Regions from separate parts of the Variovorax sp. PDC80 genome, predicted to be linked through region 2. Evidence: predicted binding sites of a transcription regulator. Region 2 holds the regulator's gene; the other holds the start of a gene.
What was found. The regulator sigma-54, encoded in region 2, starts transcription at its own class of promoters, with help from an activator protein. The targets are predictions, from matches to a motif close to TGGCANGNAANCTGCTTT.

Region 1 (5,746 bases), on a different contig from region 2:
AGCAGGTTGCTCGCCGCGCTGAGCACCGCGCCCAGCATCAGCACCCGCATCACGCCCAGGCGCATCGACAGCACGCCGCCGACGAAGGCGCCCACCAGCGTCATGACCACGCCGTAGATCTTGCTGACCGTGGCCACCTCGTCCTTGGTGAAGCCCATGTCGACGTAGAAGGGGTTGGCCATGATGCCCATCACCACGTCGCTGATGCGGTAGATCGCGATCAGCGACAGGATCAGCACCGCCTGCCACTTGTAGCGGCGGATGAAGTCGGCGAAGGGCTCGACCAGCACGTCGCGCAGCCACTCGGCGGCATTGCGCGGCGCCGACAGCGAGCGCTTTGCGGGCTCGGGCGACAGCAGCACCGTGAGCACGCCCACGAACATGGAGCCGGCCATCACGAGATAGGCCGTCTTCCAGGCGCCGTTCTGGTAGGCCGCGCCGGCAGCCGCGCCCACCGCTGCCGCGGCCGGCGCGACCTCGGCCCAGGCCGCCACCCACAGCACCCCCGCCCCGGCCCAGATCATCGCGAGCCGGTAGCCGGTCTGGTAGGCCGCGGCCAGCGCCGCCTGCTTGCGGGTTTCGGCCGACTCGATGCGGAAGGCGTCGAGCGCGATGTCCTGCGTGGCCGAGCCGAAGGCCACCAGCAGCGCGCACCAGATCATCGGCATGAGCCCCTGGCGCGGATCGTTGACCGCCATGCCGACCAGCCCCGCGATCACCATCCCCTGCGCCAGCAGCAGCCAGCCGCGCCGGCGCCCGAGCAGCGTGGTCAGCGGCGGCAGCGGCAGCCGGTCGACCAGCGGCGCCCAAACCCATTTGAAGCCGTAGGCCAGGCCGACCCAGCTCAGGTAGCCGATGGTGGCGCGGTCGATGCCGGCCTCGCGCAGCCGGAAGCTCAGCGTGCCCAGCACCAGCAGCAGCGGCAGCCCGGCCGAGAAGCCCAGCGCCAGCATGCGCAGGGTGGCGGGTTCTAGGTAGACCTTCAGGGCGTCGCGCCAGGGCGGCGAACCGGCGGCGGTGGATTCGGCGGGCGGGACGGAAGACATGTGGGGGCGATTGTCCATGAGCGCCGCGCCTGCCGGCGGCCGGGTCATCCACCAAGGCGTCTTCATTTGTTCCTATCATCCGGCCCCATATGTGCACACGCTGCGATCGCTCCGCCCCGGTCCCCTCCCATGCCTCGGCCTGGCAGCCGCGGCGCGCCTTCCTGCTGGCCGCGGCCGGCGCGGCATTGAGCGGGCCGGCGCTGGCGCAGGTCGACGTCGGCAATGCCTCGGTGGCGCGCAACCTGGTGCCGGCCGACCGCATCGAGGCCGCGGGCGGCCAGCAGTACGGCGAGCTGCTGCAGCAGGCGCGCGCCAAGAACGCGCTCGCGGGAGACGGCAATCCGCAGCTGCAGCGGCTGCGCGCCATCGCCAACCGGCTGATCCCCTTCGCCACGCCCTGGAACAGCCGCGCGCGGCAATGGAAGTGGGAGGTCAACCTGATCGGCAGCAAGCAGATCAACGCCTTCTGCCTGCCGGGCGGCAAGATCGCCTTCTTCACCGGCATCCTCGACCAGCTCAAGCTCACCGACGACGAGGTCGCGATGGTGATGGGCCACGAGATGGCCCATGCGCTGCGCGAGCATGCGCGCGCCCGCATGGCCAAGAGCGCGGGCACCGGCGCCGCGCTCTCGATCGGTGCGCAGCTGCTCGGCCTGGGGCAGGTCGGCGACCTCGCGGCGCGCGCGGGCACCCAGCTGCTCACGCTCAAGTTCAGCCGCGGCGACGAGACCGAGGCCGACCTCGTCGGCCTGGAACTCGCGGCGCGCGCCGGCTACGACCCGAAGGCCTCGGTGTCGCTGTGGAACAAGATGGCCGCGGCCTCGAAGAACCAGGGCGGGCTGAGCTTCCTCTCCACCCATCCGAGCGGGCCGGACCGGATCGCGAAGCTGCAGGCGAATCTGCCGAAGGTGGAGAACCTGTACCGGGACGCCAAGAAGAGCTGAGCGCCCTGTCTTCCTCCTTCCCCCTCTGGGGGAAGGCCGGGATGGGGGCTCCGGGCGGTGGACACGGTCAGCGCTGTTGCAAGGCTCGGCGCCCCCACCCCAACCCTCCCCCAGCGGGGGAGGGAGCCATACATAAATACTTGAGCGGCTGATGCCATAGGCGCGTCGGCAGCGGCCCGCGCGCGCTGGCACGCCGCTTGCATCTCGACTTGTACACAAGTTTGGATGCCTGATCATGGTGCATGACGAGAAAGACCCGGCCGCCGCGGCGTGGATCCTGCGTTTCGCGCAGCCGCTGACGCGCGAGAACGACGACACGCGGGAAGCCACGCCCGCTTCCACCGCCGCCCCCGCCCCGCTCGCGGGCCTGCGCTTCGCCGTCAAGGACAACATCGACGTCGCCGGCGTGCCCACCACCGCCGCCTGCCCGGCCTTCGACCGCCTGCCGGCGGCCCATGCGGCTGTGGTGCAGCGGCTGCTCGATGCCGGTGCGTCGCTGCTCGGCAAGACCAACCTCGACCAGTTCGCCTGCGGCCTCAACGGCACGCGCTCGCCCTATGGCGAGGTCGGCAATGCCTTCGATGCACGCTATGTCTCGGGCGGCTCGAGCTCGGGCTCGGCCCGCGTGGTCGCCACCGGCGAGGCCGACTTCGCGCTCGGCACCGACACGGCCGGCTCGGGCCGCGTGCCCGCGGGGCTCAACAACATCGTCGGCCTCAAGCCCTCGCGCGGGCTGCTGAGCACCGCCGGCGTGGTGCCGGCCGCGCAGAGCGTCGACTGCGTCTCGATCTTCGCGCGCACCGTCGCGCTCGCGGTCGAGGTGCTGCAGGCCGCGCTCGGCTTCGATGCGCGCGATCCCTATTCACGCGACATCGCGCTCGATGCCGAACCCTTGCCCGCCGCCTTCCGCTTCGGCGTGCCCGACCGCCTCGCCTTCTTCGGCGACACGCTCGCCGAGGCCGCCTTCGCCGACGCGCGCCGCCGCCTCGAGGCGCTGGGCGGCACGGCCGTCACCGTGCCCTTCGCGCCGCTGGCCGAGGCCGCCGCGCTGCTCTACGACAGCGCGCTGGTGGCCGAGCGCTATGCGGCGGTGCGCGCCTTCTTCGACCGCCACGAGGCCGAGGTCGTCGAGCCCGTGCGCGGCATCCTCGCGCAGGGCCGCGGCTACAACGCGGCCGACGTGTTCGAGGCCCAGACCCGGCTGCGCGCGCTCGCGCAGCAGGCCGAGCCGATGTGGCGCGACATCGACGTGCTGCTGGTGCCCACCGCGCCCACGCACTACACGCGCGACGCGATGCGCGCCGACCCGGTGGCGCTCAACCGCAACCTCGGCGCCTACACCAACTTCGTCAACCTGCTCGACTACGCCGCGCTCTCGGTGCCCAGCAGCCTGCGGCCCGACGGCCTGCCCTTCGGCATCACGCTGATCGGCCGCTGCGGCAGCGACCTCGCGCTGGCCGAGCTGGGCCAGCGCTACCACCATGCCACCGGCCTCGCGCAGGGCGCGACCGGCGAGCCGCTGCCCGCGCCGCGGCCGATCCGTGGCCTCGCGCCGGCGCAGGCCGCCACGCTGCCGATCGCGGTGGTCGGCGCGCACCTCAGCGGCATGCCGCTCAACGGCCAGCTCACCGAGCGCGGTGCAGTGCTGCGCGAAGCCATCCAGACCGCGCCGCGCTACCGCCTGTACGCACTGCCCGGCACCGTGCCGCCCAAGCCCGGCCTGCAGCGCAGCGCCGAGGGCGGCGCCGCGATCGCGCTCGAGGTGTGGGACCTGCCGCTGGCCGAGGTCGGCGGCTTCCTCGCGCTGATCCCCGCGCCGCTGGGCCTGGGCAGCGTCGAGCTGGCCGACGGCCGCTGGGTGCACGGCTTCATCTGCGAGGGCCATGCGCTGGCCGGCGCCGAAGAGGTCACGCGCCATGGCGGCTGGCGCGCCTACCTCGCGAGCCGCGCCGCCTGAATCCCTGTTGTCTTCGAACCCCGACCGAGGAGTCTTCCATGTCCATCTCCGACTTCCCTTCCACCGCCTCGCGCCGACAGTTGCTGCAGGCCGGCGCCGCCGGCCTCGCGGTGCTCGCCGCGCCGGCGATCGTGCGCGCCCAGGCGGCACCGAAGATCCGCGTCGGCTTCTGGCCGGTGGCCGCGGGCCTGCCCTTCTTCGCGGCGGTCGAGCGCGGCTTCTTCAAGGAGGCGGGGCTCGACGTGGAACCGCAGAAGTTCGCGGGCGCGCAGCAGGTGATGGAAGCCATGCTCGCGGGCCGCTGCGACGGCAGCGCCAACGGCACCGGCTCGGCCAACCTCGCGATCGGCGAGATCGCGCAGCCGGGCCTGTTCAAGATCTTCTGCACCAACCCGAGCAACGCGAAGTTCGTGCTCGACGAGTTCATCGTCGCCAAGGACAGCCCGATCAAGGCCATGGCCGAGCTCGCGGGCAAGAAGGTGGCCTCGGGCCCGGGCATCCAGAACGTCACGCTGTGCAAGACCATGCTCGAGCGCGCGGGCGCCAAGGGCGTGTCGGTCAGCGAGCTGCCGATCGGCCAGCACGTGGCCGCGCTGGTGGCGGGGCAGGTCGACGCCTGCTACACGCTCGAGCCCACCGGCACCGTGGGCCGCATGAACGGCACCACGCGCGTGCTCGAGGCCGGCGTGGTCGCGCGCTACATCCTCGGCGACCCGATGGCGCCGTGGCACGGCGGCGCCGCCAGCCTCACGACCGAATTCCTCAAGAAGAACCCCGACGCCGCGAAGAAGTACATCGCCGCCTATGCGCGCGGCGTCGAGCTGGTGCGCAGCCAGCCCGACGAGGCGCGCCAGTACATGAAGGGCTACACCGCCATCGAGGGCAAGCTCACGGCCGAGGTGCCGCTGGCCTCGTACATGCTCTACAACGAGTTCAAGCCCAGCGACGTCGCCTACTTCCAGAAGTTCTACGACCTGTTCACCGAGAAGGGGATCTTCGAGAAGAAGGTCCTGGTGGACGGCCTGCTCTACAAGGCCTGACGCCATGGCCGACAGCAGCACTACCGCCTCCCCGTGGGCGCCGCCCGCGGGCAACGCCGCCGCCTCCGCGGCACCGAAGGCGCCCGCCTGGGAGCGCTGGCTGCCGGCCATCGGGCCGGTCGTCCTGTTCATCGTCTGGGACCTGGTGGTGCGGCTCGGCTTCATCAAGCCGATCCTGCTGCCCTCGCCGGCCGACACCGTGGCCGCGCTCATCACCGGCCTGGCCGGCGGGCCGCTGCTGCTCGACTTCGCCGTCACCGTGTGGCGCACCGTGCAGGCCTTCGCGATCGCCGCCGTCGTCGGCATGCCGCTGGGCGTGCTGCTGGGCAGCAACGAACGCGCCTACCGCAGCGTCGAGTTCCTGATCGACTTCTTCCGCTCCACGCCCTCGTCGGCACTGATCCCGCTGTTCCTGCTGATCTTCGGCGTGTCCGACATCAACAAGGTGGCGATCGCGGCCTTCGGCGCGCTGCTGATCGTGGTGTTCAACAGCGCCTACGGCGTGATCAACGCGCGCAAGCAGCGCGTGATGGCGGCGCGCGTGATGGGCGCCTCGCGCTGGCAGATCTTCAAGGACGTGCTGGTGTGGGAGAGCCTGCAGCCCAGCTTCGTGGGCCTGCGCTCGGCGGTCTCGATGGCGCTGGTGATCGTGATCGTGGCCGAGATGTTCATCGGCTCCGACAACGGCCTGGGCCACCGCATCATCGATGCGCAGCAGGTGCTCAACGTCAAGAGCATGTATGCAGCCATCCTCGCGGC
Region 2 (5,746 bases):
TTGGCCGTCACCAACTACCTGATCGGCGAAGCCCGCAAGGGTTGAGACCGGTCTCGCGGCCCTGGCCGCTCCGCCGCCGGGAGGCCGGAATCCCATCGAGGGTTCCGGGGCGGCCGGGCCGTCATCCAGCCGGTCGGCAGAACGCGGGGCGATCCCGCGGGGTGCCGTGCCCGGGTTCGCCGCCCCCGGGGCTTTTTCATCCGCGCGCATGGGTCTGGCGCGATGGGCCGCATACAATGCAGAGCAAGTTTCGTGCCTCTATGACATCGCACTCTCACCCCACCTCCTCCCTTCGCCGCACCGGTCGCCTCGTGCTGGCCGCGCTGCTGCTGGCTGGCTCCGCCGCCGCCGCCCTGGCCGAAACGGCCGACCGGACCAAGCCGATGAACATCGAATCCGATTCGATGCGCTACGACGATCTCAAGCAGACCAGCGTCTTCACCGGCAACGTGGTGGTCACCAAGGGCACCATCATCATCCGCGGCGCGCGCATCGACGTGCGCCAGGACCCCGAGGGCTACCAGTACGGCGTGGTCACCGCGGCGCCCGGCAAGCTCGCCTACTACAAGCAGAAGCGCAACGGCAACGGCGACGAGTGGATCGAGGGCGAGTCCGAGGTCATCGAGTACGACAGCCGCGCCGACAACGTCAAGTTCATCCGCCGCGCCGTCATGCGCCGCCTGGTCGGCGCCACGCCCAACGACGAGAGCAGCGGCGCGCTGATCGTCTACGACCAGAGCAACGACACCTACACCGTCAACGGCTCGACCGTGCCGCCCAATGCCGGCGTGTCCGCGCCGGGTGGCGGTGGCCGCGTCAAGGCCATCCTCACGCCGAAGTCGGCCGCGCCGGGTGCGCCCGGCGCCGCGGCGCCGGCCACGCGCCGTCCCGCGGCCCCGGCGCCCACGCCGGCACCGGGCGCCGGACTGCGCTCCACCACCACGCTGAGCGGCGAAGGGGAAGAACGCAAGTGATCGAAGCCGCCGGAACCCAGGAAGCCAACGGCGTGCCGGGCAGCCGCCTCGTCGCGCGCGGCCTGCAGAAGAGCTATGGCAGCCGCAAGGTGGTCAAGGACGTCTCGCTCGACGTGCAGAAGGGCGAAGTGGTCGGACTGCTCGGGCCCAACGGCGCCGGCAAGACCACCTCGTTCTACATGATCGTCGGGCTGGTGCGCGCCGACGCGGGCGAGATCTCCATCGACGGCGAGCCGATCGCCCACATGCCGATCCACCGCCGCGCGCGCATGGGCCTGAGCTACCTGCCGCAGGAAGCCTCGATCTTCCGCAAGCTCACGGTCGAGGAGAACGTGCGCGCGGTGCTCGAGCTGCAGCGCGAGCCCGATGCCAACGGCCGGCCGCAGGCGCTGTCGAAGCAGCGCATGGAAGAGCGCCTGTCGGAGCTGCTGGCCGACCTGCGCGTCGACCACCTGCGCGATTCGCCCGCGCTCGCGCTGTCGGGCGGCGAACGCCGCCGCGTCGAGATCGCGCGCGCGCTGGCCACCCAGCCGCGCTTCATCCTGCTCGACGAACCCTTCGCCGGCATCGACCCGATCGCGGTGATCGAGATCCAGCGCATCATCAGCTTCCTGAAGGAACGCGGCATCGGCGTGCTGATCACCGACCACAACGTGCGCGAGACGCTGGGCATCTGCGACCACGCCTTCATCATCAGCGACGGCCATGTGCTGGCACAGGGCACGCCCTCGGAGATCGTCGACAACGCCGAAGTGCGCCGGGTCTACCTGGGCGAGCACTTCCGCATGTGATGACCCTCGTGCAAGTCATTTCCTGAGGGCATGAAACAAGGCTTGTCGCTGCGCGTTTCGCAGCATCTCGCGCTGACGCCTCAGCTGCAGCAGTCGATCCGGCTGCTGCAGCTCTCCACGCTCGAACTGAGCCAGGAGGTCGAGCAGATGCTCGACGAGAACCCCTTCCTCGAGCGCACCGCCGAGGAAGCCGCGCGCGAGGAGTTCGGCCTCGACGCCGCCGACACGCCCGCGCCGCGCGAGGACACCGAGCGCGAGGCCGAGAGCGACTACGCGAGCGCCGCGCCCTCGACCTCGACCACGTCCACCGAGACCACTTCGTCGTCCGAGGCCGAGCCGGCCCTCGACTCGCCCGAGCGCGAGCCCGACTGGGAAGGCGACGGCACCGTCGACATGGCGCCCGACGACAGCGAGTGGGGCAGCGACGCCCCCGCGCGCAACAACAGCAGCACCGGCGACGACGAGCGCGCCGATGCCACCGAGCTCGCGCGCAGCCAGGAATCGCTGCAGTCCTTCCTGCACCGCCAGGCGCTGAGCCTGCGGCTCAACGAGAACGACAGCGCCGCGCTGCGCTTTTTGATCGAGTCGCTCAACGACGACGGCTACCTCGAGGATTCGCTGCCGGCGCTGGCCTCGGGCCTCGCGGGCGACGACAACGACCAGTTCGACGAGCTGGTGCACCACTTCCAGGTCGCGCTGGGCCTGCTGCAGAGCCTGGAGCCCGCGGGCGTGGGCGCGCGCGACCTCGGCGAATGCCTCGCGATCCAGCTGCGCGCGCTGGCCGACGAGGACGAGACCGAGGACGAGGAGCTGGTGCGCAAGACCGCGCTCGCCATCTGCAAGCAGCCGATGGAGCTGCTCGCGCGGCGCGACTTCAAGCGCCTGGCCACGCTCACGCGCACCAACGAGGAGCTGGTGCGCTCGGCGCTGCAGATCATCGCGCGGCTGGAACCCAAGCCGGGCCGCCGCTTCGTCGACGTCGAGCGCAACATCGTCATTCCCGACGTGATCGTCACCAAGACCGGCCGCGGCACCAACGTGAAGTTCCGCGTCATGCTCAACCCCGAGGTGATGCCGCGGCTGCGCGTGCACGACATCTACGCCGGCGCGCTCAAGTCGCACAAGGGCGAGGGCAGCCAGGCGCTGTCGCAGCGGCTGCAGGAGGCGCGCTGGTTCATCAAGAACATCCAGCAGCGCTTCGACACCATCCTGCGCGTGAGCAACGCCATCGTCGAGCGGCAGAAGAGCTACTTCGTGCACGGCGAACTCGCGATGCGCCCGCTGGTGCTGCGCGAGATCGCCGACGAGCTCGGGTTGCACGAGTCCACCATCTCGCGCGTGACCACCGCCAAGTACATGTCCACGCCCTTCGGCACGGTCGAGCTCAAGTACTTCTTCGGCTCGGCGCTGGGCACCGAGACCGGCGGCAATGCCTCGAGCACCGCGGTGCGCGCGCTGATCAAGCAGTTCGTCGGTTCGGAGAGCGTGAAGAAGCCGCTGTCGGACAGCCAGATCTCCGAGATGCTCAAGGAGCAGGGCATCGAGTGCGCGCGCCGCACCGTCGCCAAGTACCGCGAGGCGCTGCGCATCGCGCCCGCCAACCTGCGCAAGGCCCTGTAGAAAGCCGCCGATGGCCCGACGCCTGCTGTCGCGCTGTGGGCCCTGGGTGTTCGCCATCGCGGCCGCGCTGCTGGCCGCCGGTTGCGCCACCTTGCCCGACGAGGCCCCGCGCGCCCCCGCCAGAGCCATCGCCGTGTCGAAGGACACCGCGCTCGGGCGCATCGCGCTGGCCGCGCAGCCCGACCCCGACCTCAGCGGCTTTCGCCTCATGCCCGGTGGCGACTTCGCCTTCGACACCCGCATCCAGCTCGCGCGCCGGGCCCAGCGCACGCTCGACGTCCAGTACTACCAGATCGAGAACGACGAGACCGGTCGCTACCTGCTGCGCACCCTGCGCGATGCCGCGCAGCGCGGCGTGCGGGTGCGCGTGCTGATGGACGACCTCTACACCGCGGGCGAGGACGAGCTGCTGCGCGGCTTCGCGGCCACGCCCAATGTCGAGCTGCGCCTGTTCAACCCGTTCCCGGCCGGCCGCGGCAGCCTGCTCGCGCGCTTCACGGCCTCGCTGTTCGACTTCAGCCGCGTCAACCGGCGCATGCACAACAAGCTGTTCATCGCCGACGGCGCGATGGCCGTGGCGGGCGGGCGCAACATCGGCAACCAGTACTTCCGGCGCACCGCGGGCGAGAACTTCATCGACCTCGACACCTTCGTGACGGGCGCGCTGATCCCGCGCCTGGGCAGCCTGTTCGACCAGTACTGGAACAGCCCCTACGTGCGGCCCGTCGAATCGGTGGTGGCGAGCGCGCTGCCTGCCGACGAACTGCGGCGCCGCTTCGAGGCCGCCACCGGCCCCGACACCACGCCGCCGCCGCCGAAGCCCGCGCCCAACGACCTGCTGGGCTACGGCCCGATCGCCGAGGACCTCGACGCCGGCCGGCTCGGCCTGATCTGGACCACGGCCGAGGCCTATGCCGATTCGCCCGACCGCGTGATCGGCAAGACCGCCTCGTACGGCGGCGTGCCGCTGCTCGACGTCGACAGCGTGCGCTACAACGTGGTCGAGCAGATGCGCCGCGCGCGCAGCGAGGTGACCATCGTCTCGCCCTACCTGATCCCGGGCGCCGCGGGGCTCGAGGTGATGAACGAGATCCGCCGGCGCCAGGTGAAGATCAGCGTGGTGACCAACTCGCTCGCCGCCACCGACGAGCCGTTGGTGCACACCGCCTACCGCCGCTACCGGCCCGAGATGCTGCGCCTGGGCGCCGAACTCTACGAACTCAGCACCAACCGCACCCGCCGCAGCGTGCGGCTGGGCCTGTTCGGCACCTCGGTCGGCAGGCTGCATGCCAAGTCGGCGGTGATCGACCAGCGCATCCTGTTCGTCGGCTCGATGAATTTCGACCCGCGCTCCGAGGTCCACAACACCGAGATCGGCCTGTTCATCCGCAGCCCCGAGATGGCGCAGCAGGCGCTGAAGCTGCTCGAGGTGCTCAAGCAGCAGGGCGCCTACAGGCTGCGCTTCGCCGAAGGCAGCGACTCGCGCCTGGAGTGGATCAGCGAGGAGGCCGGCAAGACCACGGTGCTGAGCGAGGAGCCCGACTCGGGCTTCTGGGACCGCACCATGCTCGAACTGCTGGCGCCGCTGACGCCCGAGAGCCTGCTCTAGGCGGTTTGGGCGGCTTTCGCAAACCGTCGGTTTCCGTTCCGCAAACCTCGGCCTGTCATGCTGTGGTGCCCCTGCGAGCAGGGGGCCCGAACACCACCGACAGGAGCACGCGCATGAAATGGATCCACTACACCGCGCCCGGCGCGGCCGCCAGCAGCTATGGCGTGCTGGAGGACGATCGCGTCCGCGCGGTGAACGGCAGCCCCTTCGGCGGCCACGACTTCACGGGCGCCGTGCATCGCCTGGCCGACGTGAGGATCGAGGTGCCGCTGCTGCCGCGCACCTTCTATGCGGCGGGGCTCAACTACGTGCGCCACATCAAGGAATACGCCGAGCGCAGCGGCCAGACGCTCGCGATCCCCGAGAAGGCCGACATCGGCTACCGCGCGGTCAACGCCCTGGTTCCGCACGAGGCGGCCGTCGTCATTCCGTCCAACGCGAAGCAGGTGGAGTACGAGGGCGAGCTGGTCGTGGTGATCGGCCAAAAGGCCCGCCACCTGAGCGAGGCCGACGCGTTGTCGTGCGTGCTGGGCTACACCATCGGCAACGACGTGAGCGAGCGGCTCTGGCAGGCCTCGGACCGCACCTTCTGGCGCGCCAAGAACAGCGACACCTTCAAGCCGATGGGGCCGTGGATCGAAACCGATTTCGACCTGGAAGCGGCCCGCACCACGGTGCGCGTCAACGGCGAGGTGAAGACGCAGTTCCGCACCGGCGAGATGCTGTTCGGCATCGCGGCCTTCATCAGCGCG

Region 1: a site for sigma-54 is predicted at 2,177-2,194, ahead of atzF (allophanate hydrolase). Genes of this name have one in related genera too.

Annotation. Positions count from the first base shown of each region.
Region 1 is NZ_FOWG01000004.1:436,750-442,495, forward strand. It holds gene BM109_RS15415 (AmpG family muropeptide MFS transporter) at 1-1,046, opposite strand, end outside; gene BM109_RS15420 (M48 family metallopeptidase) at 1,136-1,990, shown strand; gene atzF (allophanate hydrolase) at 2,226-3,947, shown strand; gene BM109_RS15430 (ABC transporter substrate-binding protein) at 3,986-4,987, shown strand; gene BM109_RS15435 (ABC transporter permease) at 4,992-5,746, shown strand, end outside.
Region 2 is NZ_FOWG01000011.1:190,701-196,446, forward strand. It holds gene BM109_RS28870 (thiol:disulfide interchange protein DsbA/DsbL) at 1-45, shown strand, start outside; gene lptA (lipopolysaccharide transport periplasmic protein LptA) at 261-974, shown strand; gene lptB (LPS export ABC transporter ATP-binding protein) at 971-1,765, shown strand; gene BM109_RS28885 (RNA polymerase factor sigma-54) at 1,796-3,385, shown strand; gene BM109_RS28890 (phospholipase D family protein) at 3,396-4,994, shown strand; gene BM109_RS28895 (fumarylacetoacetate hydrolase family protein) at 5,108-5,746, shown strand, end outside.